Regions from separate parts of the Klebsiella quasipneumoniae subsp. quasipneumoniae genome, predicted to be linked through region 2. Evidence: predicted binding sites of a transcription regulator. Region 2 holds the regulator's gene; each other region holds the start of a gene.

Region 1 (6,157 bases), 1.3 Mb from region 2:
CCCTGACGATTCTTTTTCACAAAGTTGTTCAGCAGCGCCAGCAGCTGCGGACTGTCCTGGCGTACCGCCCACGCAATGTTGCCGCCGTCGCGCAGCACCACGTTGTCATGGACCTGGATTTTCGGAAACACCTGTTTCCAGAAAACAGCTTTATGCTGATCGACGACGATCAACGGCACCAGCCCGGCGTTGAGCATTTCCAGCAGATCTTCATCCTCCAGCGCTTCCGGCGCCGCTTCCAGGGTAACCGGCGGTCTTGACTCACTGGCAAATCGGGCGTTCAGCGCTTGCAGACTGTCGTAATAGCTGGAGGAGCGGCGAACAAAGACCGTTTGACCGGAAAGCTGCTCCAGGCTGTCGACCTTTGGCGACGCCGGGCCGGAGATCAGCAACTCTTTGACGCCGCTGTAGAGCGGCTGAGCGAAAGCGGCCTGGGCTTCCCGCGACGGAGTGATGGTCAGGTTGGCGGCGACGATATCCCCTTTACCTTCATTGAGCGCGGTGAAGAGATTATCCCGGCTGACCGGCACGAAAACGATATGTAGCTTCAGGTGGCGCTGTTTCAGCTTTTTATCCCTGGCCAGCTGTTTATTCAGATCGTTTTCCAGCGCCATGAAAATGTCGTGCGTCGCTCCGCGTTGGGTTCCCTTATCAATAAAAAAGAAGGTCTTGCTGTAGGTGGTTAATACCCGGATGGTGCGCCGATCAAGCATGCCAGGCAGATCGCCTTTCCACGGCTGCAGCATGTCGTCGATATGGATCGACAGCGTGTTATCTTCGGTTGCCACCGGCGGCGCTTTTTCCGCCTCCGCCGCAAGCAGGATAGGGGCGAATAACAGCGTCGCGAGGCAGGTGAGCCAGGCGATAAACAGGCGTGATAGCAAGTTGGCGTTCATGGAGGAACACTCCGCAGGGGGATGTGTTTATTTTAGCAGAACGGCCGCCGTTAGCCGGGCACGACAAGGGCGTAAAAAACATAACGATGCTGACAAATCATTTTCTCCCATTTTATCGCTTACTATTAATGTGCTTTTATCTTTACTTTAACTATGGAGATAATATGGCGGAAATGTGTTTTTTTAATGATAAATAGAAAGTAATGATAATGTTTTTATTTTATGCTTCCTCATCTGTTTTGTATTAACCTTTTGATTATTAGTGTTTATTTTATTTTTATCCGATATTGATTATTATCACCTTGATAATGAATCTCATTTTTATTACCGTAGCACAGCACATTACTCTTATTATTCGCTGTCTGGATTACGCTATCAAAGAATAGCGCGAAGCGCTTTTTCTCTAATGATGAAACAGGGCACTTAATTTTATTATGCCTCATGCTGTTTTCTTCTTCCCATGACTATCGGGAAGGGGCTGACCTACGCCAAAATCTGGCGAGGCGCTGAGGCGAGTATTTTATCCCCTTGTTTTTTCAATTGGGGAAGGCGTTATGCCCGACAGCAACAGAAAACAGGGCATATTCTATGAAATACACGTCTCACTTCCCGCTGGGGATCGTCATTCCTTTGCTCGCCTGTAGCGTGCAGCTGCAGGCGGCAGAGAATATTACTGAACAATCGACTCGTGACGAGAGCACCCCAACGGCCGAAAACCAGGAGGAAACGATGGTGGTGACCGCTGCCAGGCAGAACCTGCAGGCGCCGGGCGTGTCGACCATTACCGCAGAGGAGATTCGCAAACATCCCCCCGCCCGCGATGTGTCGGAGTTAATTCGCACGCAACCCGGGGTCAACCTGACCGGTAACTCCACTAGCGGTCAGCGCGGCAACAACCGGCAAATTGATATCCGTGGCATGGGGCCAGAGAATACGCTGGTGCTGGTCGATGGAAAACCGGTCACCAGCCGTAACTCGGTACGATATGGCTGGCGCGGCGATCGTGATTCCCGTGGCGATACCAACTGGGTGCCGGCAGAGATGATCGATCATATCGATGTGATCCGCGGCCCGGCGGCGGCGCGCTATGGTAATGGCGCGATGGGCGGGGTCGTCAACATCGTAACCAAACCGACCACGCCTGAATGGCATGGGTCGTGGAATACCTATATCAATGCTCCGCAGCACCGTAAAGAAGGGTCGACGAAACGTACCAACTTTAGCCTCAATGGTCCGCTGTCAGACAGTGTTAGCTTCAATCTCTGGGGTAATCTGAGTAAAACCCAGGCCGATGCTCAGGACATTAACGCCGGGCATGAAGCTGAGCGTACCGGTTCCTACGCGGGCTCTTATCCAGCCGGACGTGAAGGGGTAGTGAACAAAGATATTCACAGTAAGCTGCGCTGGGAATTCGCCCCGATGCAGGCCCTGGAGTTTGAGGCCGGCTACAGCCGCCAGGGCAACCTCTATGCCGGCGACACACAAAACACCAATACCAGTACGCTGGTGAAGAGTATGTACGGGAAAGAGACTAACCGTCTCTACCGGCAAACTTATGGCGTGACATGGACCGGCGGCTGGGATAATGGCGTGACCAGCAACAGCTATGCCCAGTACGAACACACCCGCAACTCGCGAATGAATGAAGGGCTGGCGGGCGGTACGGAAGGGATCTTCTCCAGTAGCGAGTTTTCAGATATCGATCTGGCCGATGTTCTGCTACATAGCGAAGTGAATATTCCGTTTACGCTGGGGGTCGATCAGAATCTGACGCTGGGCACCGAATGGAACCAGCAGCGGATGAAAGACGGCGTGTCGACAGCCCAGGCGCTCTCTTACGGGGCGATCGACGGTGTATCGGCTACCGATCGTAGCCCGTACTCCAGCGCTGAGATTTTCTCGCTGTTTACCGAAGATAATATGGCGCTAACGGACAGTACCATGCTGACACCCGCTCTGCGCTTCGATCACCACAGCATCGTCGGTAATAACTGGAGCCCGTCGCTGAATCTGTCCCAGGAACTGACGGATGACTGGACGCTTAAGCTGGGCATTGCCCGCGCTTACAAGGCGCCTAACCTCTACCAGTTGAACCCGAACTATATTCTCTACAGCAATGGTCAAGGCTGTTACGCCAGTAGTTCCGCCTGCTATCTGATGGGAAATAGCGACCTGAAAGCGGAGACCAGCGTCAATAAAGAGATCGGTATTGAGTACAAGCATGATGGCTATCAGGCGGGAATTACCTGGTTCCGTAACGACTATCACAACAAGATTGAGTCAGGGTATGCGGCGGTGGGCACTGCCAGCAACGGTACCACCAATATCTATCAGTGGGAAAACGTACCAAAAGCGTTAGTGGAAGGCCTGGAAGGAACGCTGAATCTTCCAGTGGGGGAGACGATTAACTGGAGCAATAACCTGACATGGATGCTGCAGAGCAAGAATAAGACGACAGGCGACCGGCTGTCAGTGATCCCGCAGTTTACCCTGAACTCGACTTTGAGCTGGCAGGTTCGTGAAGATCTCTCTCTGCAGAGCACCTTTACCTGGTATGGCCGTCAGAAACCAAAACGCTTTAATTATAAGGGCGAGGCGGTCAGCGGCAGCGAACTAAACGAAGTCAGCCCATACAGCATTGTCGGCCTCAGCGCGACCTGGGATGTGAACAAAAATCTGAGCTTCACCAGTGGGATAGATAACCTGTTTGATATCCGCCACTATCGGGCAGGGAATGCGCAAACGACTGGAAACGCGACGACGGGGGCTTACCTTTATGGTGCGGGTGCTGAGACCTATAACGAGTCGGGGCGAACCTTCTTTATGAGCGTAAATACTCATTTCTAATGGTGCTGAGGAGAATGAAACCGGGTGCAGCGCGGCCCGGTTTTTTTATTTCAGATGAGAGCGGCGGAGACAATTATAAATGGTGACAAAATCTTCACGCCCTCTACATTATTAGCTCAAAATATCCTTTTATACTGATTTCCGTCGCGCAAGGTCGTTGATCCCGACCGGGCTCGATAATAGCATCCTGCTATTTCCCTTCTGCAATACCCCCTGTCCCCCTTCCATTCCCAACCGCAGCGATGCGGAGGAGGGGGACCTTCCTTATTTTTGTCGCGTGACCCGGTGACGATATTGGGTGGGTGTGAGCGCATGATATTTTTTGAAGGTACGATTAAACGCACTGAGATCGTCATAACCAACCATAATACAAATATCGACAATACGGTAACCAGGCGTCGTCAGCAATAAACGGCGACAGAGCGACATACGCTGTTGGCGGATATACTCCATCGGCGAACGATCAAAATAATAACGGAAGAGCCGAAATAAATGCCAGGGAGAATAACCAGAAATATCGCTCAGATCGTCGACGGTTAGTTTCTTATCCAGATTATTATCGATCCAAAGGATCAGGTCGTTTAGTACCGATTGCTGGAGCGTTTTGCTACGCATGATTGAGGCCAATCCCAAAAACGAATGGCTCCTCAATGAGGAGCCCCGGGTTTATTGAACGGTGAGCTCGCCGCGGCGAACCTGATAATTTTTTTGGTTATCAGGGCCAATATAGTCGCTGGCGGGTTTTGCCACCTGCAGATAACCAAACGCGGTTGATTGCTCTGCATGATAATTTTCGCCGTCATTCACGTCGCCGCGCCCGTTATAACGGGCAATCGCTGGGAAGGGATACACCGGACGCGTTGCGATAACGGCTGGAGTGGCGTCAGCGTAAGGCTGACTGATTTTCTGCACGCCGTGAAACTGCGTTTGCGCATCTGGTTTTTCTGTCATCGGCGGCAGCCTGGCGGCGGCTGACGCCCGTTTTCCGGCCATAAGCTCTTGCGGCGCGATGCCTTCCTCGGTCCAGCGCATCAGCGGGGTAAGGAGATCAATTTGATCGTAACCTTCGCCATTACCGCAATGTGCTACCCCAGGCAGCAGGAATAACCGCAGGAAGGTATCCGTTGCGGCATGGCCCATCTCTGCTTCTACGCCGCGGTAATAGGCGATAGAAAAGGCTGGGCTGACGGAGTCATCGGCCAGACCGTGCCACAGGATAAGCTTGCCGCCGCGCTGTTGATAGGCATGAAGATTGGTATTTGCCGCGTTATAGAGCGGTGCCAGTTGAGCGACGGCGTCAAAATTCTGCTGATTAAGTGGGAAATCCCGCATCGAATGGATCTTCTGTTTTCCTCCCGGCAGGAGCACGGATTGCAGAGCCGGTAGTACCATCATTTCCGACATTGAGTGGCCGGTCGGCATCTCCGGCACCGGCCAGCGTAGCTCGGAGCCCAGCGGAAGACCGCCAGCGACGAACTGGGCGCTGTGGCTGTCGTAAGCGCCGCGGTAGAGCTTTTTCACTACCTCAATCTCTTCCTGTGTCAGGCAGGCGGAACGGTCCTGAGCGTTGGCAGGACAGCGGGGGAGCCAAGTCTCAGAGAACTGACAGGCATACGGGTTTTGCAGGATGCCGTCCTGCACGCCGGAAAGCGTCGGGCAGTGAGACAGTATGGCCTGGTGAATCAAAGGTAAGCGATCTTTCAACAAGACAGCGGTACCGTCGGGACGCTGATTGGCGGCCACATTCCAGCCGTGGAAGAAGGAATTCTGAAACTGGAAAAAGGCCGCAGGCGCGCCAGCGCTGATACCGTCAAAATCCTGCGGAAAGCGCTGTGCTTCCATCAATGCTTCGCGACCGCCGTCTGAGCAGCCCATAAAGTACGCGTATTTTGGCGGCTGGCGGTAAAGCATCTGAATCACTGCTTTGCTCAGCACTGCGGTCAGGTGGTTGGCGCGCCAGGCAAAATCGATGCGCTTTTGCGGATCCTCGGCCCATGAAGCATCCATCATACTGCCATGGTGCCCCATATCGGTTGCTGCCACCACGAACTCGCCGTTCATTGCCGGCAGGCAGCCGCTGGCATTCGACAGACTCAGGTTAATGCTCCCGCACAGTCCGCCGCAGCCGACCTGCAAGAAACGTTGACTCCAGCGCTGGGTCGGCAGGGCAATCTGCACGCCAATCTGGGGGGCGATAGTGGCGCTCACCTTGCACCAGCTTCCCTGCGCGGAGGTTTGCATTTCAGTGTGGTTGATAGTGACCTTTGCGCCAACGGCGGCGCTGAAGTCGGTAGCGCTCAGCGCATCGCATGTCAGCGCGGGGAGAACAATCGGCAGACTGGAGGCAGCCTGCGCTGGCGAAGCGAACGATAACCCAAAGAGGGTGCAGATAATGATGGGTAAGATCGTTTTAA
Region 2 (6,157 bases):
GGGCGATGGCCAGGATATGCGGTTCGTTGAAGTTGTGACGCGCCGCGCTGCCGCGATGGCCGGAGGTGCCGAATTTGACCGCATGCTCCGCATTACCGACTTCAGGCTTCAGCACGTAGTACTGAGCAGTCAGTTGGGCGACGTTAATCAAATCACTCTGTTGCGCAGGCTGCCCCGCACGTTTATCGATTGCCATTGCCTGATCCTTCTGGTGCAAATGTTAAAAAGCTAGATCGTGCCGCAAACCTTTTCAATCAGCTCCGCAGGGAACTGCATCGACTGCATGATGTGCTCAATCATGCTGCATTTACGGCCGGTATTGGTATTGGTGATCACCCACCACGGTGTACCAGGAACCTGTTTCGGTTTGGTCTGATTACCGCTTTTCAGCAGCGTACGCGCATCTTCCGCGAAGTAGACGCGCGTGCGGCCATGCAGAGACTCCGTCGCCTCGGCAAATGCTTTACTGTCCAGGGAGTAGAGGGTGGTCAACACCAGCATAAAACGGTTCACCGCGCGCTTCTGCTCGGCGTATTCATCAGATAACAGCATCTCGCGCATGGCGCGGACTTTATCTTTCGCCGGGTTAGCGGGTTTCACCTCAACGGCAGGCGCGGGCGCCAGCGCCGGCGCGGCTTTGCTGACCTGTGTAGCCGGTTGGGAAACGGCGGAAAATTTCAGCATGCGCCGTAAAATGTCGGATGCGCTCTCGCCGATATGCAGAGTGTGGCTGGCAATATAGCGATAGAGTTCATCATCAACTTCAATTGTTTTCATCTTAATCCAGTGCGATATCTTTTCTGAATACAAATCGTTGGGATTATAAGTACAAATCCCAACCGCGGATAGCGTCAAACCAGGATGGCGGTAAAACTCAGAAAACTTCTGGGTCTTGCAGCCGGATGGCAGAATGTCCAACATAATACCCTAACCCGACGGAGCGAAAAAAAGAACTTTGCCATGAAATTAAATAGCCGAGCGCAATCTGCACAGAATCCGCACAACCACTCCCCGATCGTGCTGGTCCACGGTCTGTTTGGCAGCCTGGACAACCTGGGCATCCTCGCCCGCGACCTGGTCGCCGACCACGATATTCTGCAGGTCGATATGCGCAACCACGGTTTGTCGCCGCGGTCGCCAGAGATGACCTACCCCGCGATGGCGCAGGATCTGCGCGATACGCTCGACGCGCACCAGATTGAGCGCGCCACCTTTATCGGCCATTCGATGGGCGGCAAAGCGGTGATGGCGCTGACCGCCCTGGCGCCGGAGCGCATCAACGGTCTGGTGGCGATCGATATCGCCCCGGTGGATTATCATGTTCGCCGCCATGATGAGATCTTCGCCGCTATCCGCGCCGTCAGCGAATCCGCCGCCAGCACCCGCCAGCAGGCGGCGCAGGTGATGCGCGAGCATCTGCAGGAAGAGGGAGTGATTCAGTTCCTGCTGAAATCTTTCGTCGACGGCGACTGGCGCTTCAACGTCCCGGTGCTGTGGGACCAGTACCCGCATATCGTCGGCTGGGAAACCATACCGGCCTGGCCGCACCCGACGCAGTTTATTCCCGGCGGCAACTCACCCTACGTGACCGACGCCTACCGCGACGCGCTGCTGGCCCAGTTCCCGCAGGCCCGGGCCCACGTCATCGCCGGCGCCGGACACTGGGTCCATGCCGAGAAACCCGAAGCGGTGTTGCGCGCGATCCGCCGCTATCTCACGAGCATTGGCGCCTGATTGGCTAAAATATGCCCGACCGCGCCGCAGAATGCCCGCGGTCGTTGGCGCAGCCGTTCGCCTGATGTATGATGGCGCGCTATCTGCGCCGGCTAGAGCCCGGCAGCTTGTTTCCCCGAAGTCACTCAGAATCATGGCAAAAGAACAAACGGACCGTACGACATTAGATTTGTTCGCAAACGAGCGTCGCCCGGGAAGACCAAAAACCAATCCGCTGTCGCGCGATGAACAACTGCGCATCAACAAACGTAATCAGCTGAAACGCGATAAAGTGCGCGGGCTGAAGCGCGTGGAGCTAAAGCTCAACGCCGACGCGGTCGATGCCCTTAACGAACTGGCGGAAGCGCGTAATATGAGCCGCAGCGATCTCATCGAAGAGATGCTGATGACGCAATTAACCGCCCTGCGCAGCCAGGGAAAAGTCTAACTTTCCGCGAAAAATCCGCATTCATGTAGCAGAGTGTGCAGTCGGGCGTGATTGCTGTTTCCGCGTCCTTGCCTGTTCTGCTATGATTGCCGTTATCTGTGGGCATCGCGTCCCTACCACATCATTTAAGTTTCAAGAGGTTATTTTACTCATGGCAATCATCGGCATCTTTTTTGGCAGCGACACCGGCAACACCGAAAATATTGCAAAAATGATTCAAAAGCAGCTTGGTAAAGATGTTGCTGATGTTCACGACATTGCCAAAAGCAGCAAAGAAGATCTGGAAGCCCACGACATCCTGCTGCTCGGCATCCCGACCTGGTACTACGGTGAAGCCCAGTGTGACTGGGACGACTTCTTCCCGACGCTGGAAGAGATCGACTTTAACGGCAAGCTGGTGGCGCTGTTCGGCTGCGGCGACCAGGAAGACTACGCAGAGTACTTCTGCGATGCGCTGGGCACCATCCGCGACATCATTGAGCCGCGCGGCGCGACCATCGTTGGCCACTGGCCGACTGCCGGCTATCACTTCGAGGCCTCCAAAGGCCTGGCGGATGACGACCACTTCGTCGGCCTCGCCATTGATGAAGACCGTCAGCCGGAACTGACCAACGAGCGCGTTGAGAAGTGGGTGAAGCAGGTGGCTGAAGAGCTGCACCTCGAAGAAATCAAAAACGCCTGATAATTAAGCGGCGCAATCGTTGAGTTGCGTCGTATTAATAGACAAAAGCAATCAAACTAATAGCTACAAGTTTTTAACTTTTAATCACATATCTGTACAATGTCCTCTGATTCTACGAGGCACGTGACGCAGTTTGTAGCTGGTGCCTCGTTTTTGACAGCAAACCAGGCCCGATGCTTGCAGTTTTCATTTACCAGTGGCAGTTCTATAATGAGACGCATTACGTCGGGTTAATTTCTGTATGACTTCCGTTGAAGGAAGTAGATCGTTTAGCAACAGGACAGATTCCGCATGACTGACAACAATACCGCATTAAAGAAGGCTGGCCTGAAAGTCACACTTCCTCGACTGAAAATCCTTGAAGTGCTGCAGGAACCGGATAACCATCATGTCAGTGCGGAAGACTTATATAAACGCCTGATCGACATGGGCGAAGAGATTGGTCTGGCGACCGTTTACCGCGTCCTCAACCAGTTTGATGACGCCGGTATCGTGACTCGTCATAATTTTGAAGGCGGTAAATCCGTTTTCGAACTGACCCAGCAGCATCACCACGATCACCTGATCTGCCTCGACTGCGGCAAAGTGATCGAATTCAGTGATGACTCTATCGAAGCGCGCCAGCGTGAAATCGCTTCCCGTCACGGCATCCGCCTGACCAACCACAGTCTGTATCTGTACGGTCACTGTGCGGAAGGTGATTGCCGCGAGGACGAACACGCCCACGACGCAGTGGAAAAGTAATTCCCTGCTTCGCCTGCTCTGAAAAGCCAACCAGCCGGTTGGCTTTTTTATGGGCGCTTCTGCCGCGCTTCCCGCTCACGTCCCGGCGGCGACCCTCGCGAGTCCCCGCTTTGTCCGGAGAGTTGATATGGAACTTCGCCAGCTACGCTATTTTACGCGCATTGTTGAAACCGGCAGCATGGGCCGCGCCGCGCTCGATCTGAATATCGGCGTCTCGGCGCTCAGCCAGCAGATCGCGCGTCTGGAAAATGAGCTGTCCATTCGCCTCCTGCAGCGAACCTCTCGCGGCGTGACGCCCACCAGCGCGGGCCTCGCTTTCTACTCACAGGCGCAGCTGGCGCTGCGTCATGCCGATGATGCCATCCTCGCCGCCCGCGAGGCGCGGCTGTCGGGCCACGTCAGCGTCGGCATGGCCCCCAGCACCGCCTCCGTTCTTGGCGTACCGTTCATCAACGCGATGCGCGAGAGCTACCCCGACGTCCGCCTGCACCTGGTGGAAAGCCTCTCCGGGAATCTGGAGCGGATGATCAACACCCGCCAGCTGGATTTAGCCATCGTCTTCCAGCAGGAGAAGATCCTGCGCTGGAGCGCCAGACCGGTGCTCGAAGAGCGCCTGTTCCTGATTGGCACCCATGCGCTGTTGGCCTCGCTGCCGGATGACCCTGTTTCCCCTGACCAGCTCACCACCCTGCCGCTGATTATGCCAAGCCAGGGCCACGGCCTGCGCGGCAGGCTGGAGGCGGTTTGCCAGCAGCACAGCCTCAGCGTTGAGGTGGTGGCGGACATTGACGGTCTGGCCCTGCTGATGCAGGCCGTGCGCAGCGGACTGGGCGCCACTCTGCAGCCCGGGGCCGCTATTTCCCATCTCGACCATCAGGCGCTGAGGGTGATCGGCATCGCTAATCCGGTCCTCAGCCGCCCCAACTTTCTGGTCAGCCTGTCGGATGATGAGCTCACCCCGGCAGGCCTTGCGGCACGGGTCATACTAAGCAAAGTCATGCGCCAGCTGGTGGAGTCCGATCGCTGGCCAGGCGCCACCCTTTACGTTAACTAAACCCCTCTTTAGCGTTACGCCATAGCGCCCCGTCGCCGTTACCGCCTACATTCCCATTACAAATTTAACAATCCATTAAATTGTAAGGGAGCCGATAATGGTGGATGTACTGGTCATTGGCGGCGGCAATGCCGCGCTATGCGCCGCCTTAACCGCCCGGGAAGCCGGCGCCTCGGTGCTGCTGCTGGAGGCGGCGCCGCGGGAGTGGCGAGGCGGCAATTCGCAGCACACGCGTAACCTGCGCTGTATGCACGATGCGCCGCAGGACGTGCTGGTCGACAGCTATCCGGAAGAGGAGTACTGGCAGGATCTGCTGCGCGTCACCGAAGGGAACACCAACGAAGCGCTGGCCCGGCTGGTGATCCGCACCTCGTCACAGTGCCGGGACTGGATGCGTCAGCACGGGGTTAACTTTCAGCCGCCGCTCTCCGGCGCCCTGCACGTGGCCCGCACCAACGCCTTTTTTATGGGCGGCGGCAAAGCGCTGGTCAATGCCTATTACCGCAGCGCAGAGCGGATGGGGGTGCAGATCCGCTACAACACGCCGGTGCAGGCTCTGGAACTGCGCAACGGTGAATTTGTCGCCGCGCTGGCGGGCGAGGAACGGATTGTCGCGAGAAGCTGCGTCCTCGCCGCCGGCGGATTTGAATCCAACCGCGAGTGGCTGCGCGAGGCCTGGGGGCAAAATGACCGCGGCGAATGGCCCGCCGATAACTTTCTCATCCGCGGCACGCGCTTCAACCAGGGGGTGCTGCTCAAGTTTATGATCGACGCCGGGGCCGATATCATCGGCGATCCTTCCCAGTCCCACTGCGTCGCCATTGACGCCCGGGCGCCGCTCTATGACGGCGGGATCTGCACCCGCGTCGACTGCGTTTCGCTGGGGGTGGTGGTCAACCGCGATGCCGTGCGCTTTTATGATGAGGGGGAAGATTTCTGGCCTAAACGCTACGCCATCTGGGGCCGACTGGTCGCCCACCAGCCTGGACAGATCGGCTACTCGATCATCGACAGCAAAGCCATCGGCCACTTTATGCCCCCCGTCTTTCCCGGCGCTCAGGCCAATACCATCGAGGAACTGGCTCGCCAGCTGGGGCTGGACGGCGAACGGTTAGCGCAAACCATCGCCGACTATAATGCCGCCTGCGCGCCGGGCCAGTTCGATCACACCCGCCTGGATAACTGCGCGACCTCTGGCCTCACGCCGGCGAAAACCCACTGGGCGCGCCCCATCGATACGCCGCCTTACTACGGCTACGCCCTGCGGCCGGGGATCACCTTCACCTACCTCGGGCTCTACGTCGACGACACCGCCGCCGTCCATTTCGCCGGTCAACCTAGCCGTAATCTGTTCGTCGCCGGGGAAATGATGGCCGGCAACGTGCTGGGCAAGGGCTACACCGCCGGCGTCGGGATGTCGATCGGCACCACCTTCGGCCGCATCGCCGGCCAGCAAGCCGCCCGGGCGGCGCAGCAGGAGAAACACCATGAAGTCGCTTGAAAAGCTGATCATTGA
Region 3 (6,157 bases), 400 kb from region 2:
GTCCACATCCTTATGGATCAGCGCTTCCGCTGCCTTCGCCGCACTAATCCAGGTCTTGCCGCATCCGGCTTCGCCGGTGGCGAAAATCAGCTGTTTATTGTCGATGGCATTCAGATAATGCGCCTGAGCCTCATTGCGCGCCTCAATTGGGGAAGTATCACGGCTGTCCCGCGCCATGCCAATTGCTTCTACGCCACTCATTTGCACAAGCGATGTGACCGATTCTTCTTCACGCTGCTTATGACTGCGTGAATCCCGTCTCAGCACACGTTTTGCTTCACGACGAGCTTTGATCACTGCTTTTTGTCTTCCCATGGATAGCACCTTGCGTTGTAGGTTTACATCACACGCGTCAACATCGACGCGACTATGCGCACGAACGATTGAGGTTTGGCTTCCTTGTAAGCCATTGCTTGCCGGTAGAACTGACAACGAGTCGCGGCTACGCGCACCGCGTACCCTGCCAAGGTGATAATAATTCGAAGCGGAGGGAGAAAGAGTGAGAAAATCGCTGCCGGAAGCGGGGCTTCCGTGCTGAAGAGTACGGTCTGTGGTTTTACGTTGTCCGGTACGGGACCTTACCATTCGCGATCTCCATAGTGAAACGTCACACTGCCGGGAACTACCGCGTATGTAATAAGTACATCAAAAAAGATTCTTAATGCAACTTATTTTTCACAATGACGCAACAAATAGTTCTTAAGCAAGTGTAGGAGACTATCGGTCATTTGTATTACAGAAATATAACACATGGCAGGAAATATAAGAAAAATGAGAAAAACAGCAGAAAACGCCCTGCCCTTGCGGACAGGGTCGGTATCAGGCCTGCAGCAGCGTCTGTCCCAGGTAGTGCTTGTCATCCACTACGCCGGGTAAAACAAAGAAGTAGCCCCCGCCAATGGGTTTGACGTACTCCTCCAGCGCCTCGCCGTTAAGCCGTTTCTGCACCGTCAGAAAACCCTTTTCCAGATCGTGCTGATAGCAAACGAACAACAGCCCCATATCCAGTTGCCCGGCGTTAGTGACGCCCAGCGAATAGCTGTAGCCGCGGCGCATCATCAGGCTGGACTGGGTTTCCGGCGTGCGAGGATTGGCCAGACGAATATGGCTATCCAGCGCGATCGTCTCGCCGCCAGGATCGTTGCTGTAATCCGGGGTATCGTGCTCGTTTTTCATCCCCAGCGGCGCTCCGGTGTGTTTGTCGCGGCCAAAGATCGTCTGCTGCTCTTTCAGCGGCGTCCGGTCCCAGAACTCGACGTGAAACTGGATGATGCGCGCCGCCTGATAGCTGCCGCCCACGGCCCAGGCCGGCTCGTCCTGATCCGCCGTTACCCACACGACCTGATCCATCAGCGCGCTGTCATGGCTCGCCGGATTAGCGGTGCCGTCTTTGAAACCCAGCAGGTTGATGGGGGTCTCTTTGCCTTTGCTGCGCGCCGCGCTATCGGAGATAAACCCTTCCCGCTTCCAGCGCACGCTGAGCAAATCCGGCGTATGTTTGATGACATCGCGCAGGGCGTGGATCACCGTATCCTGAGTATTGGCGCAGATCTGCAGCAGCAGGTCGCCATGGCACAGGGCGGCATCCAGCGAATCATTGGGGAAGCGAGTCATCGGCTGCAGTTTTCTCGGCACTTTATCCGCGAGACCAAAGCGCTCATCAAACAGCGAATGGCCGACCGAGACGGTGATGGTCAGGTTATCCGGGGCAATCCACGGCCCTAAGATGCCGGAATCCATCGGCGGCAGCCGGGGATTAGGCGTATCCGGCGCCGGGCCGCCGTGGGTTAAAAAGGCGATACGCTGGGTCAGCAGCCGGAACAGACGCTCGAGGTCGGCTTTATCTGACGCCAGCACGTCGAACGCCACCAGCATCATCGAGGCCTGCTGCGGCGTCAGAATGCCCGCCTGATGCCGGCCGTAGAATGGCTGTTTTTCCTGACGCGCGTCGGGTGCGAGCGTCCCGGGGGAACTTTCCGCTTTTGCCGCATGTGCCACCGGGCAGCCGCCGGTGATGGCCAGCGCGCCGCCAAGCGCGCCGATCCCTTTCAGTAAGCGACGACGTGACGGCTCGTTCACGTCGTGTGGTTTCTGTTGTGCCATCGACTTAGTCCAGACCCAGGATCCCGCGCAGCTGAGCCAGATCTTCCGCCAGGGTGGTGATCGGCCCTTTCAGCGCATTACGGTCAGCGGTGGTCAGCTTATCGTAAGTTTCGAAACCGTCTTTGGTGCGGTATTTGCTGAGGATACTGTCCACTTTCTTAAAGTTGGCGTCCACTTTCGCCAGCAGCGCGCTGTTCTCTTTTTGCAGCTGCGGGCGCAGCAGGTCGACAATTTTCTGGGCACCGTCAATATTGGCCTGGAAGTCCCACAGGTCGGTATGGCTGTAGCGATCTTCTTCACCGCTGATCTTGCTGGCCGCGACTTCTTCAATTAATCCTGCCGCACCGCCCACGACTTTTGACGGCGGGAACGCCAGCTCGCTGATGCGTTTTTGCAGCTCCAGCACATCGCTGTTCAGCTGATCGGCATATTTTTCCATGCCCTTGACGCTGTTATCGCCAAACAGCGCCTTTTCCAGACGGTGGAAACCGGTGAATTTCGGATCTTCCGCTTTTTTCTCGAAATCGTCTTCGCGGGCGTCGATGCTGCCGTCAAGGTCAGAGAACAGCTCGGCGATCGGCTCGATGCGCTCGTAATGCTGGCGCGTCGGGGCGTACAGCGCTTTCGCTTTCTCGATATCGCCCGCTTTCACCGCGTCGGTAAAGGCTTTGGTGCCGCTGACCAGCTGCGCGGTTTCCGCCGTCACATAGGCTTTGTAAGCGGTGATCGCTTCGCCGAGGCTCAGCACCGCATCGGCTTTCGCCGCGTCTTTGGTGGCGGCGCCGGTGACGATCAGTTTGCCTTTCGGGTTGGTGAGCAGGCCGCAGGTCATGTCATATTCGCCCGGCTGCAGGTTCGCGGTGAGCTTCTGGGTAAAGCCCGGCGCGATGTTCTCACGCTCTTCCACCACCATGACCCCTTTCAGAATCTCCCACTCCAGCGCTTTCTGGCTGTGGTTCTGAATAATAAACTGGGTTTTACCCGCGTTAACGGTCACCTGCATCGGCTCGCACTGTTTATCGTTGACGGTGACTTTGACCTGCGGGATATCCGCAGCCTGAGCACCGAATGCAGAGCAGAGCAGCGCGGCCACGGTCACCCGCAGCGCATTACGGCGAAAATGAATCATCATGATCATCCCTTTCGGTAAGTAGAGTGTCGCTTATAAGCTCGCAGCGCCCGGTCAGGCAGCCCGCGAGGCAGTCGTATTATTTCGCGGCGGCAGCGCAAACAGCACCAGCGCCGGGATCAGATAAAGCAGATAAACAGCCACTTCGCTGACGCTTGGCGTCTCCTGGTAGCCGAAGATCCCTTCCAGCAGCGTGCCGAACAGCGTATGCGTCGACAGCACAGCGCTCAGATCGAAGGCGGTCTCCTGGAACAGGTTCCACAGGCCCGCCTCGTGGAAGGCGCGGATCGCCCCCGCGGCCAGGCCAGCGGCCACCAGCAGGATAAACAGGCTGGTCCATTTGAAGAACACGCCGAGGTTGAGACAGATACCGCCCCAGTAGAGCAGGAAGCCCAGCACGATAGCCGTGGCCAGCCCCAGCAGCGCCCCCAGCGGCGGCCAGATGCCGACATCCTGCTGGAATGCCGCCAGCAGAAAGAAGACCGACTCCAGCCCCTCACGGGCGACCGCGAAAAAGACCATCATCACCAGCGCCCAGCCATGGTGATTGCCGCGCTGTAGCGCCTTGTCCACGGCCTGCTCCAGCTGCTGCTTGACGTTGCGTGAGACATTGCGCATCCAGAAGACCATCCACGTCAGGATCACCACTGCGATGACCGCGACGATCCCTTCGAACAGCTCCTGTTCACGCTGAGGAAATTCACCGGTGGTTTCGTTGATAAAAATGCCTAAGCCAAGACACAGCGCCGCCGCAAGGATCACGCCAATCCACATCACGCCAATCCAGTTGCCGCGCTGGGTGCGTTTCAGATAGCTGGCGATCAGGCTGACAATCAGCGCCGCCTCCAGGCCTTCGCGTAACATAATGAGAAATGGGACAAACATGCCAATACCCTTAAATGTAAAGCACCGTCAACGAATGCAAAAACAGGTAATATTTATGATAGTGATTATCATTACAATACTCAGAAACACAAGCAAAATGTGCAGAGAATGATGATCAGTTGTAAATAAATCGCTGGCAAATAATGACTTATGAAAATATTCGCCTGTTATGAGGGAAAAGAATAAGCAAAGGATTTTTTACGTCAGATATTTACCCGTCGCAGCGGCTATGGCTAAATGGCGGCCTTATTGACCTGCGAAAAGAACAACATGACTGCATTTTTTCATTTCCTGCTGGCGCTGGCGGTGATCCTCGCCCTGGCCTGGCTTGTCAGCTATGACAGACAAAAAATCCGTATTCGTTATATTCTCCAGTTGATTATTATCGAAATAGCGCTCGCTTTCTTTTTCCTGCACGCCGAAAGCGGCCTGTGGCTGGTGAAAAATATCTCCGGCTTTTTTGCTTCGCTATTAGGCTTTGCCGCCGAAGGGACCAATTTCGTCTTTGGCGGCATGAGCGAAAAAGGCTTAGCCTTTATTTTCCTTGGCGTCCTGTGTCCGATTGTGTTTATTTCCGCGCTGATTGGTATTCTCCAGCACTGGCGGATCCTGCCGATTTTTATTCGCGTCATTGGCACCCTGCTGTCGAAGGTCAACGGCATGGGTAAGCTGGAATCTTTTAACGCCGTCAGCTCACTGATCCTCGGCCAGTCAGAAAACTTCATCGCCTACAAAGGCGTGCTGGGCGACCTCTCCTCGCGGCGTCTGTTCACCATGGCGGCGACGGCCATGTCGACCGTATCGCTGTCGATCGTCGGCGCCTATATGACCATGCTGGACGCCAAATACGTCGTCGCGGCGCTGATCCTGAATATGTTCAGCACCTTTATCGTGCTGTCGGTGATTAACCCGACGCGGCCGGGCAGCGAGCAGGAAATAAAGCTGGAGAAGCTGCATGAATCGCAGAGTTTCTTTGAAATGCTCGGGGAATATATTCTGGCCGGCTTTAAGGTGGCGATGATTATTCTGGCGATGCTGATCGGCTTTATCGCGCTGATCAGCGCCATTAACGCGCTGTTCGCTACCCTGTTTGGCCTCAGCTTCCAGCAGATCCTCGGCTACGTCTTCTATCCGCTGGCCTGGCTTGTCGGCATTCCGCTGAGCGATGCGCTGAACGCCGGCAGCATCATGGCCACCAAGCTGGTCGCTAACGAATTTGTGGCGATGATTGAGCTGCAAAAGATTGCCGCCAGCATGACGCCGCGCGGGCTCGGCATTCTCTCGGTCTTTCTGGTATCGTTTGCCAACTTTGCCTCGATCGGCATTATCGCCGGGGCGATCAAAGGCCTGAATGAACCGCAGGGCAATATTGTCTCCCGCTTCGGCCTGCGGCTGGTGTATAGCGCCACGCTGGTGAGCCTGCTTTCGGCCAGCTTCGCCGGGCTGGTGCTGTAAGACAAACGGCGGGGCTGTCCCCGCCGTTAACTCAAAACTGTACGCAGACCGGCTGGTCGACACGCATCACCGACTCCTGCGCGAACCGTGATTTATAGCCCTGGCGCAGCGCCTCAATACCGGCCTCGCTCTGCGCGTCGTTGCCATGGATCACCATCAGCGCCTTACTCTGCTCCCGCACCACCTGTCCATTCTGGCCCAGCCACTGGCCGCGAGCGTCAAACACCGTCAGCCCGTCGCGAAAACGCGGCGTGACGTCGCGGTCGACAAACTGTTGCCACTCATCAGGGGTGATGTCTTTCCCCGCCGGGCGGCTCAGGCCGAAGTAAAGCGTGGTTTGCACCATGGACTGATCCGCCGGGCAGGCGCCGGGCTTCGGCGCGCTGGTCGACGAACTTCCACCCGCCGCGCAGCCGCTGAGTAACCCTGCCAGCACCAGCGCCATTGCACCCTGTCTGAACGTCATCTTTGCTATCCTCATTGTTATTAGTCAGGAAATATCAGCGGATTTTCAAATAATTAGCAAGGGTTATAATATTCCGGCCCGGCAACAGGCAAAAAAAAGCCCGCCAGCGGCGGGCTCGT
Region 4 (6,157 bases), 1.6 Mb from region 2:
ACGTCATCGGCGTAAATCTCCAGCTGCGGTTTGGTGTCGACCTCCGCCAGCCGCCCGAGCAGCAGATTGTTGTTGGTCATCTGGCCGTCGGTTTTCAGCGCATGCGGCGCGACGTTGATCAGCCCGTTAAACACCGCCCGGCCCTTATCGCTGACAATGGTTTTGTGCAGCTGGCGGCTGGTACAGTACCCAACCTGGTGGTCCAGCCAGGTGCGGCTGTCGCAGACCTCATTTTTCACCGGCATCGCCAGCGAGTTAAGACGCAGGTCGCTGTTTTCGCCGCCCAGACGCGTGCTGGTGTGATGACGCAGCACCTGACCGCCGAGCAGGAAACTGCTGCTGAAAGCCGAGGCGTCGCGGCCCAGCAGCAGGTCGTTATGGGCGAAGTGGTAGCTGTGCGCGTTCTCGAACGCCAGCTTGATGTGCTGCAGGCGCGCGTTGTCCGCCACCGTCATGGTCAGCCGCCCGCCGGTGAAGTGCGGTTGCTCATCAAAGCTAAGATAGTGCTCGACAATCGTCGCCTCCGCCCCGCTCTCCAGCGCCAGATGGTGACGATAGTGGGCGGTATTCAGCGCATCGCCGGCCAGGCCGCGGGTGATATGCATCAGCAGCAGCGGCTTGTCCAGGCGACGGTTGCGCGGCACGCGCAGGCGGGTCACCGTCTGCGCCAGGCTTTCGGTCAGATGGAGAAACACCTCCGGCTGGAGGGCATCCGGCAGATGCTGGCGCTGGTTATCGACGCTGACCTCCACGCCGCTGGCGGCGAGATCGTCGCTCAGCTCAGGATGATAGCGACCGTCGATAAACACCAGTCGCCAGGCGTCCAGCGGCAGCGCCAGCGCGTCACGCTGTTCGGCGCTGATCGACGCTCCCTCATCGGCGACGAAGCGGCCGTTAATCAGCGCGTCCAGCGGGGTGTATTTCCAGTCCTCCTGCTTGCGCGTCGGCAGACCCAGGCGCAACAGCTGCTGCAGATGCTGGCTGGCCTCCGGCGTACGCTGGTCGCCCTGCGCTTCAAACAGATGGTGCCACTGCTGCAGCGCATTACTGCTGTTCGGTAAGCCAGCCATAGCCCTGCTCCTCCAGCTGTTTGACGAGAGTGAAATCCCCCGACTTCACAATCCGCCCCTGATACAGCACATGGACATAGTCCGGCTTGATATAGTCAAGGATGCGCTGATAGTGAGTGACGATGATGAAGGCGCGTTTGCCGTCGCGCAGCGCGTTCACGCCCTGGGAGACGATTTTCAGGGCATCGATGTCGAGCCCGGAATCCGATTCATCGAGAATGCACAACTCCGGCTCAAGCACCGCCATCTGCAGAATGTCGTTGCGCTTTTTCTCGCCGCCGGAGAAACCCACGTTCACCGAACGGGTCAGCAGATCTTCCGGCATCTGCAGCAACCTGATTTTCTCTTCCATTAAATCCTGAAAGTCGAAGCGATCCAGCGGCTCCTGGCCGCGATAGCTGCGCACGGCATTCAGCGCGGTCTGCAGGAAGAACTGGTTGCTGACGCCGGGGATTTCCACCGGATACTGGAAGGCCATAAAGATGCCTTCCCCGGCGCGATCTTCCGGGGCGAGCTCCAACAGGTTTTTGCCCTTAAATTCGACGCTGCCGCCGGTGACCTCGTAATCTTCGCGCCCGGCCAGGGTGGCCGAAAGCGTACTTTTCCCCGAGCCGTTCGGCCCCATAATGGCGTGGACCTCCCCCGGACGCACCTCAAGGTTCAGCCCGCGCAGGATCGCTTTATCTTCGACGGCGACGTGTAAATCTTGAATACTTAACATCTCTTTTCCTTAGTTATCAGCCGACGCTATGCTCAAGGCTAATGGCCAGCAATTTTTGCGCTTCGACGGCGAACTCCAGCGGCAGTTCGGAGAAGACGTCTTTACAGAAGCCGTTGACGATCATCGAGATGGCATCATCTTCGCTGATCCCGCGCTGCAGGCAGTAGAACAGCTGGTCCTCACCGATCCGCGAGGTGGTCGCTTCGTGCTCCAGCTGGGCGCTGTTGTTGCGACATTCCACATACGGGAAGGTATGCGCCCCGCAGTCCGGGCCGATCAGCATCGAATCGCACTGGGTGAAGTTGCGGGCGTTAGTCGCGGTCGGCATGATTTTGACCAGCCCGCGATAGCTGTTCTGGCTGTGTCCGGCGGAGATCCCTTTCGAGATGATGGTCGAGCGGGTGTTCTTGCCGATATGGACCATTTTGGTGCCGGTGTCCGCCTGCTGATGGCCGCTGGTCAGCGCCACCGAAAAGAATTCACCGATCGAGTTATCGCCGCGCAGGATGCAGCTGGGGTATTTCCAGGTGATGGCCGAGCCGGTTTCCGACTGGGTCCATGACATTTTGCTGTTCTCCCCTTCGCACAGGGCGCGCTTGGTGACAAAGTTGAGGATCCCGCCGGTGTTGTTATCCCCCGGGAACCAGTTCTGCACCGTGGAGTATTTCACTTCCGCGTCTTTATGGATGATGACTTCCACCACCGCGGCGTGCAGCTGATAGCTGTCGCGCACCGGCGCCGAGCAGCCCTCAATGTAGCTGACGTAGCTGCCTTCATCGGCCACCAGAATGGTGCGTTCGAACTGGCCGGTCTTTTCGGCGTTGATGCGGAAATAGGTCGACAGCTCCATCGGACAGCGGACGCCCTTCGGCACATAGATAAAGGTGCCATCCGAAGCCACCGCGGCGTTCAGCGCGGCAAAGAAGTTGTCATTGCCCGGCACCACGGTCCCCAGATACTTTTTCACCAGTTCCGGATGGTCGTGGATCGCCTCGCCGAAAGAGCAGAAGATGATCCCCTGCTCCGCCAGCTTTTCACGGTAGGTGGTCGCCACCGACACCGAGTCGAATATCGCGTCCACCGCCACCTCGCGCCCTTCGCGCACCGGCACGCCCAGCTGGTTAAAGGCTTCTTCCACCTCGCTGGTCAGGAAGGTGTTGGCCCCGGTCTGCTGCACCGCGCCGGGCTCGGAGGCGCAGGTCTCATCGCAGTTGCCGCAGGAGGGGGCGGAATAGTAGCTGTAATCCTGATAATTCAGCTTATCGTAATGCGCCTTCAGCCAGTGCGGCTCTTCCATCTCCAGCCACGCCCGGTAGGCATTGAGCCGGAACTCCAGCATCCACTGCGGTTCATTGCGGCGGGCGGAGATGGCGCGAACCACCTCTTCATTAATGCCTTTGGCCAGCTCATCGGTCTGCAGGCGAGTGAAAAAGCCCTCTTTATAATTGAGCGGGCCGCCGGTCCAGGTTTTGACATCGTCTGTTGCTTCAGTATTACGCGACATAGTTACTCCGCCTGCACCCCAAAACTTTCGCCGCAGCCGCACTCGTGCTGCGCTTTCGGGTTATGAAATTTAAAGATTTCATTTAAACCTTCCCGGACGTAATCCAGCTCCGTGCCGTCAATGAACGGCATCGCCTGCAGCGGCGCAAACAGCTTCGCCCCTTCAGATTCAAAGAGCAGATCGTCGGGCGCCGGCTCGGCAATCATTTCGAGCACATAGCCAAAACCGGCGCAGCCGCTGGTTTTGATACCCAGCCGTAGCCCCTTTTTGTCAGGCTGCTTGCGCATCAGATCGCGAATATGCGCGGCAGCGGCCGGCGTCATGGTCAGTCCCTGCCAGCTGAAATCGGCGGGATTAAAGGTTCCTGCTTGTACTTCCATCGATAGACCTCCAGGTTGGCGCCATCAAGGCATACCGCCATGTTAGTGATAATGATTATCACTTCAACCCTTCTCCAGCAGGGGTATTGCCTCATTTAGCGCTTTTTATAAGCATAGACCCTTGCCCGGGGATTATCAGGGTACGCAAGTCGAACCTAATCATATGATTTATAATATGTTATTCTGATATTGTTCTGTTACCGCACGCAATGGCAAAGATGCATCGAAAATACCGATTTATGAGATAGGAGATGAAAATAACCGCCTTTCAGTGACTTAGCGGATATTCAATGAGTTACACTATTACACAGACGGACGATCAAGGCCGTGAATGGACATTCTGGTGTCCCCAAATGTGTCCCCATCAACTCTGCTGCCCCCGTTATGCCCCGAAAAACAGCCTGATTGACGCCCACTTTTTTTCTACCGGGGATGTGATTCCGTCATAAACCACTGCTGTACTGTCCGACTCTATTCCAACATCTATACTTTCAGTCTGAAGACTGGAGGTAACCATGCGCGGACGCTTTGCTCAATCACAAACCCGTGAAGAATATCTTGCATACCTGGCGGATGAAGCCGAGCGCGACATTGCATACGACCTGAGCCGATTGGGCGTTACAACGTGGTGCCGGGGACTAAAGTTTTGCTCGTGAACGAACGCGATGAACAGCTGCACCTCGATCTGGTCCAATGGGGTTACGCGCCAGGATGGTAGGATAAAGAGCCCACTAACCCAGCCTGGAAAGAGAACGTAGAGATTGTTAGCGCCCTCAGGGATCAGGAAACAGATAAAGCGGCAGCATTACTTTCCCGAGATCTGAGCGACAGTCGTAAGCGTTTTCTGGAATCAATTAATTCAACCCGTCGCAGCCTCCGGGCCAGTGGGATCGTTATTACAAACTAGTCGGTTCAACATAATGAAATACGGGTGGGTGTGGCCAAAGGTCAAAAAAGGCGCTCAACGAGCGCCAAAAACCTACAGCAAACCTGTTCAAATGCTAAATACCCAGCTCGCTTTTAACCCATGCGCGCGCTTTTTTTACTGTCTCTAAAGGTGGTGCTTTTTCAGGATCCTGTTCGGCTTCTATGATAATCCAGCCTTCGTAGATTGAGTTTTTAAGAAAATGAATAACCGGAGCGTAATTAACTATCCCCTCGCCTGGCACAGTAAAAAGACCGGCTCTTACTGCATCATTGAAGCTCAGGTTATTGTTAATGACGTTATCGAGTACTTCACCACGTACATCTTTTAGATGGACATGTGCCACACGGTTGCCATACTTTTCAAGTACCCATTCGATATCTACGCCTGCCGCGGTTGCATGCCCACAGTCCAGGACGATGCCGACTAAGTCATGAGTCGCTTTCAGGAAGGCTTTCAGCTCATCGTCGGTTTCAACAACCATCATCAAATGGTGATGATAAGCCAGACGTAAACCATAGTTCTTCAATAAAGAGACGGCCAACTTATTCACTTTTTCTGCGTACTGAGGCAGATTAATATGTCCTAAGGCAGGAGATTTCGACAGGGGCTCATCGAGTGGCGTGAGTCCGGGCATTGCGCCGCACTCACCATATACCATGACTTTTGCACCCAGTGATTTCAATAACATGGCATGATCGTGTACCGCTGCTAACTCATCCTCAAAACTTCGTTCAGCCATCAGGCCATTATACCAACCAGAGGCAAGCTTCAGCTTAGCTTGATTCAGTAATGGCTCAAGTGTGTCGATGGATCGCGGAAACTTTCGGCCAAGTTCAATTCCTTTGTAGCCAGCCACCGCCGCTTCTGCCAGACAGGTTTCCAGTGGGATGTCGCCACCGAGATCTTCGAGTACATCGTTAGTCCAGGAGAGCGGGCTAACGCCAACATGAATACGTGTTGATACGTTCATCATTCTATCCTTTACAATAAATGCATCGCTTCCTTAGCTTAGAAACGATGCAAAATGAGCGCTTAAGGATGTTAACTCTTATAGCGTGAACGCTTCGCGGAAGGCTTCAAGTGCGACGACGGAATCACCCGATGCCCAACCTTCCATCGCGACCACGCCTTGATAGTTAATCCCTTTCAATGCGCGGGCTACAGCCTTATAGTTGATCTCACCGGTACCCGGCTCTTTACGGCCCGGAACATCGGCAACCTGAATTTCACCGATATGTTTCTCACATTTGCGGATAAGCTCGACCAGGTTACCTTCACCGATCTGCGCGTGATAAATATCCAGATTCATTTTCAGGTATGGGCTGTTCACTGCGCTCACCAGGGCCATAGTATCCTCTGCTTTAGCGAAAGGTGTTCCCGGATGATCAACGGCGGTATTCAGGTTTTCCAAAGTGAATACCTTGCCTGTTTTCTCCCCCATAGCTGCAAGGGCATCCAGCGTCTTTTTCGCTTTCAGCCACATTTCACCCGTTACAATTTCAACTGGTTTCACCGGGAGACCAACATTGTTCAGTCCTGTGCCGTGCAAGTTGA

The links. The regulator Fur, encoded in region 2, represses iron uptake genes when iron is present. The targets are predictions, from matches to a motif close to ATAATAATGAGAACNACTATCAA.
Region 1: the regulator Fur is predicted to act here: its motif matches at 1,199-1,221, upstream of LGM20_RS23860 (TonB-dependent siderophore receptor).
Region 3: the regulator Fur is predicted to act here: its motif matches at 4,173-4,195, upstream of efeU (iron uptake transporter permease EfeU).
Region 4: the regulator Fur is predicted to act here: its motif matches at 3,715-3,737, upstream of sufA (Fe-S cluster assembly scaffold SufA).

What each region holds. Positions count from the first base shown of each region.
Region 1 covers NZ_CP084876.1:4,977,739-4,983,895, reverse strand. Annotated here, with positions in the region: gene LGM20_RS23865 (MltF family protein) at 1-896, opposite strand, end outside; gene LGM20_RS23860 (TonB-dependent siderophore receptor) at 1,485-3,743, shown strand; gene LGM20_RS23855 (helix-turn-helix transcriptional regulator) at 4,008-4,376, opposite strand; gene LGM20_RS23850 (tannase/feruloyl esterase family alpha/beta hydrolase) at 4,410-6,157, opposite strand, start outside.
Region 2 covers NZ_CP084876.1:3,720,575-3,726,731, forward strand. Annotated here, with positions in the region: gene pgm (phosphoglucomutase (alpha-D-glucose-1,6-bisphosphate-dependent)) at 1-196, opposite strand, end outside; gene seqA (replication initiation negative regulator SeqA) at 229-777, opposite strand; gene ybfF (esterase) at 961-1,734, shown strand; gene ybfE (LexA regulated protein) at 1,868-2,161, shown strand; gene fldA (flavodoxin FldA) at 2,313-2,843, shown strand; gene fur (ferric iron uptake transcriptional regulator) at 3,135-3,587, shown strand; gene tcuR (tricarballylate utilization LysR family transcriptional regulator TcuR) at 3,715-4,641, shown strand; gene tcuA (FAD-dependent tricarballylate dehydrogenase TcuA) at 4,739-6,142, shown strand; gene tcuB (tricarballylate utilization 4Fe-4S protein TcuB) at 6,129-6,157, shown strand, end outside.
Region 3 covers NZ_CP084876.1:3,321,299-3,327,455, forward strand. Annotated here, with positions in the region: gene phoH (phosphate starvation-inducible protein PhoH) at 1-315, opposite strand, end outside; gene efeB (iron uptake transporter deferrochelatase/peroxidase subunit) at 820-2,103, opposite strand; gene efeO (iron uptake system protein EfeO) at 2,108-3,235, opposite strand; gene efeU (iron uptake transporter permease EfeU) at 3,287-4,117, opposite strand; gene LGM20_RS16250 (NupC/NupG family nucleoside CNT transporter) at 4,388-5,572, shown strand; gene LGM20_RS16255 (DUF3574 domain-containing protein) at 5,604-6,038, opposite strand.
Region 4 covers NZ_CP084876.1:2,144,944-2,151,100, reverse strand. Annotated here, with positions in the region: gene sufD (Fe-S cluster assembly protein SufD) at 1-1,070, opposite strand, end outside; gene sufC (Fe-S cluster assembly ATPase SufC) at 1,045-1,791, opposite strand; gene sufB (Fe-S cluster assembly protein SufB) at 1,808-3,295, opposite strand; gene sufA (Fe-S cluster assembly scaffold SufA) at 3,298-3,675, opposite strand; partial or broken gene LGM20_RS10385 (SOS response-associated peptidase family protein) at 4,191-4,390, shown strand; gene iolE (myo-inosose-2 dehydratase) at 4,677-5,573, opposite strand; gene LGM20_RS10375 (TIM barrel protein) at 5,652-6,157, opposite strand, start outside.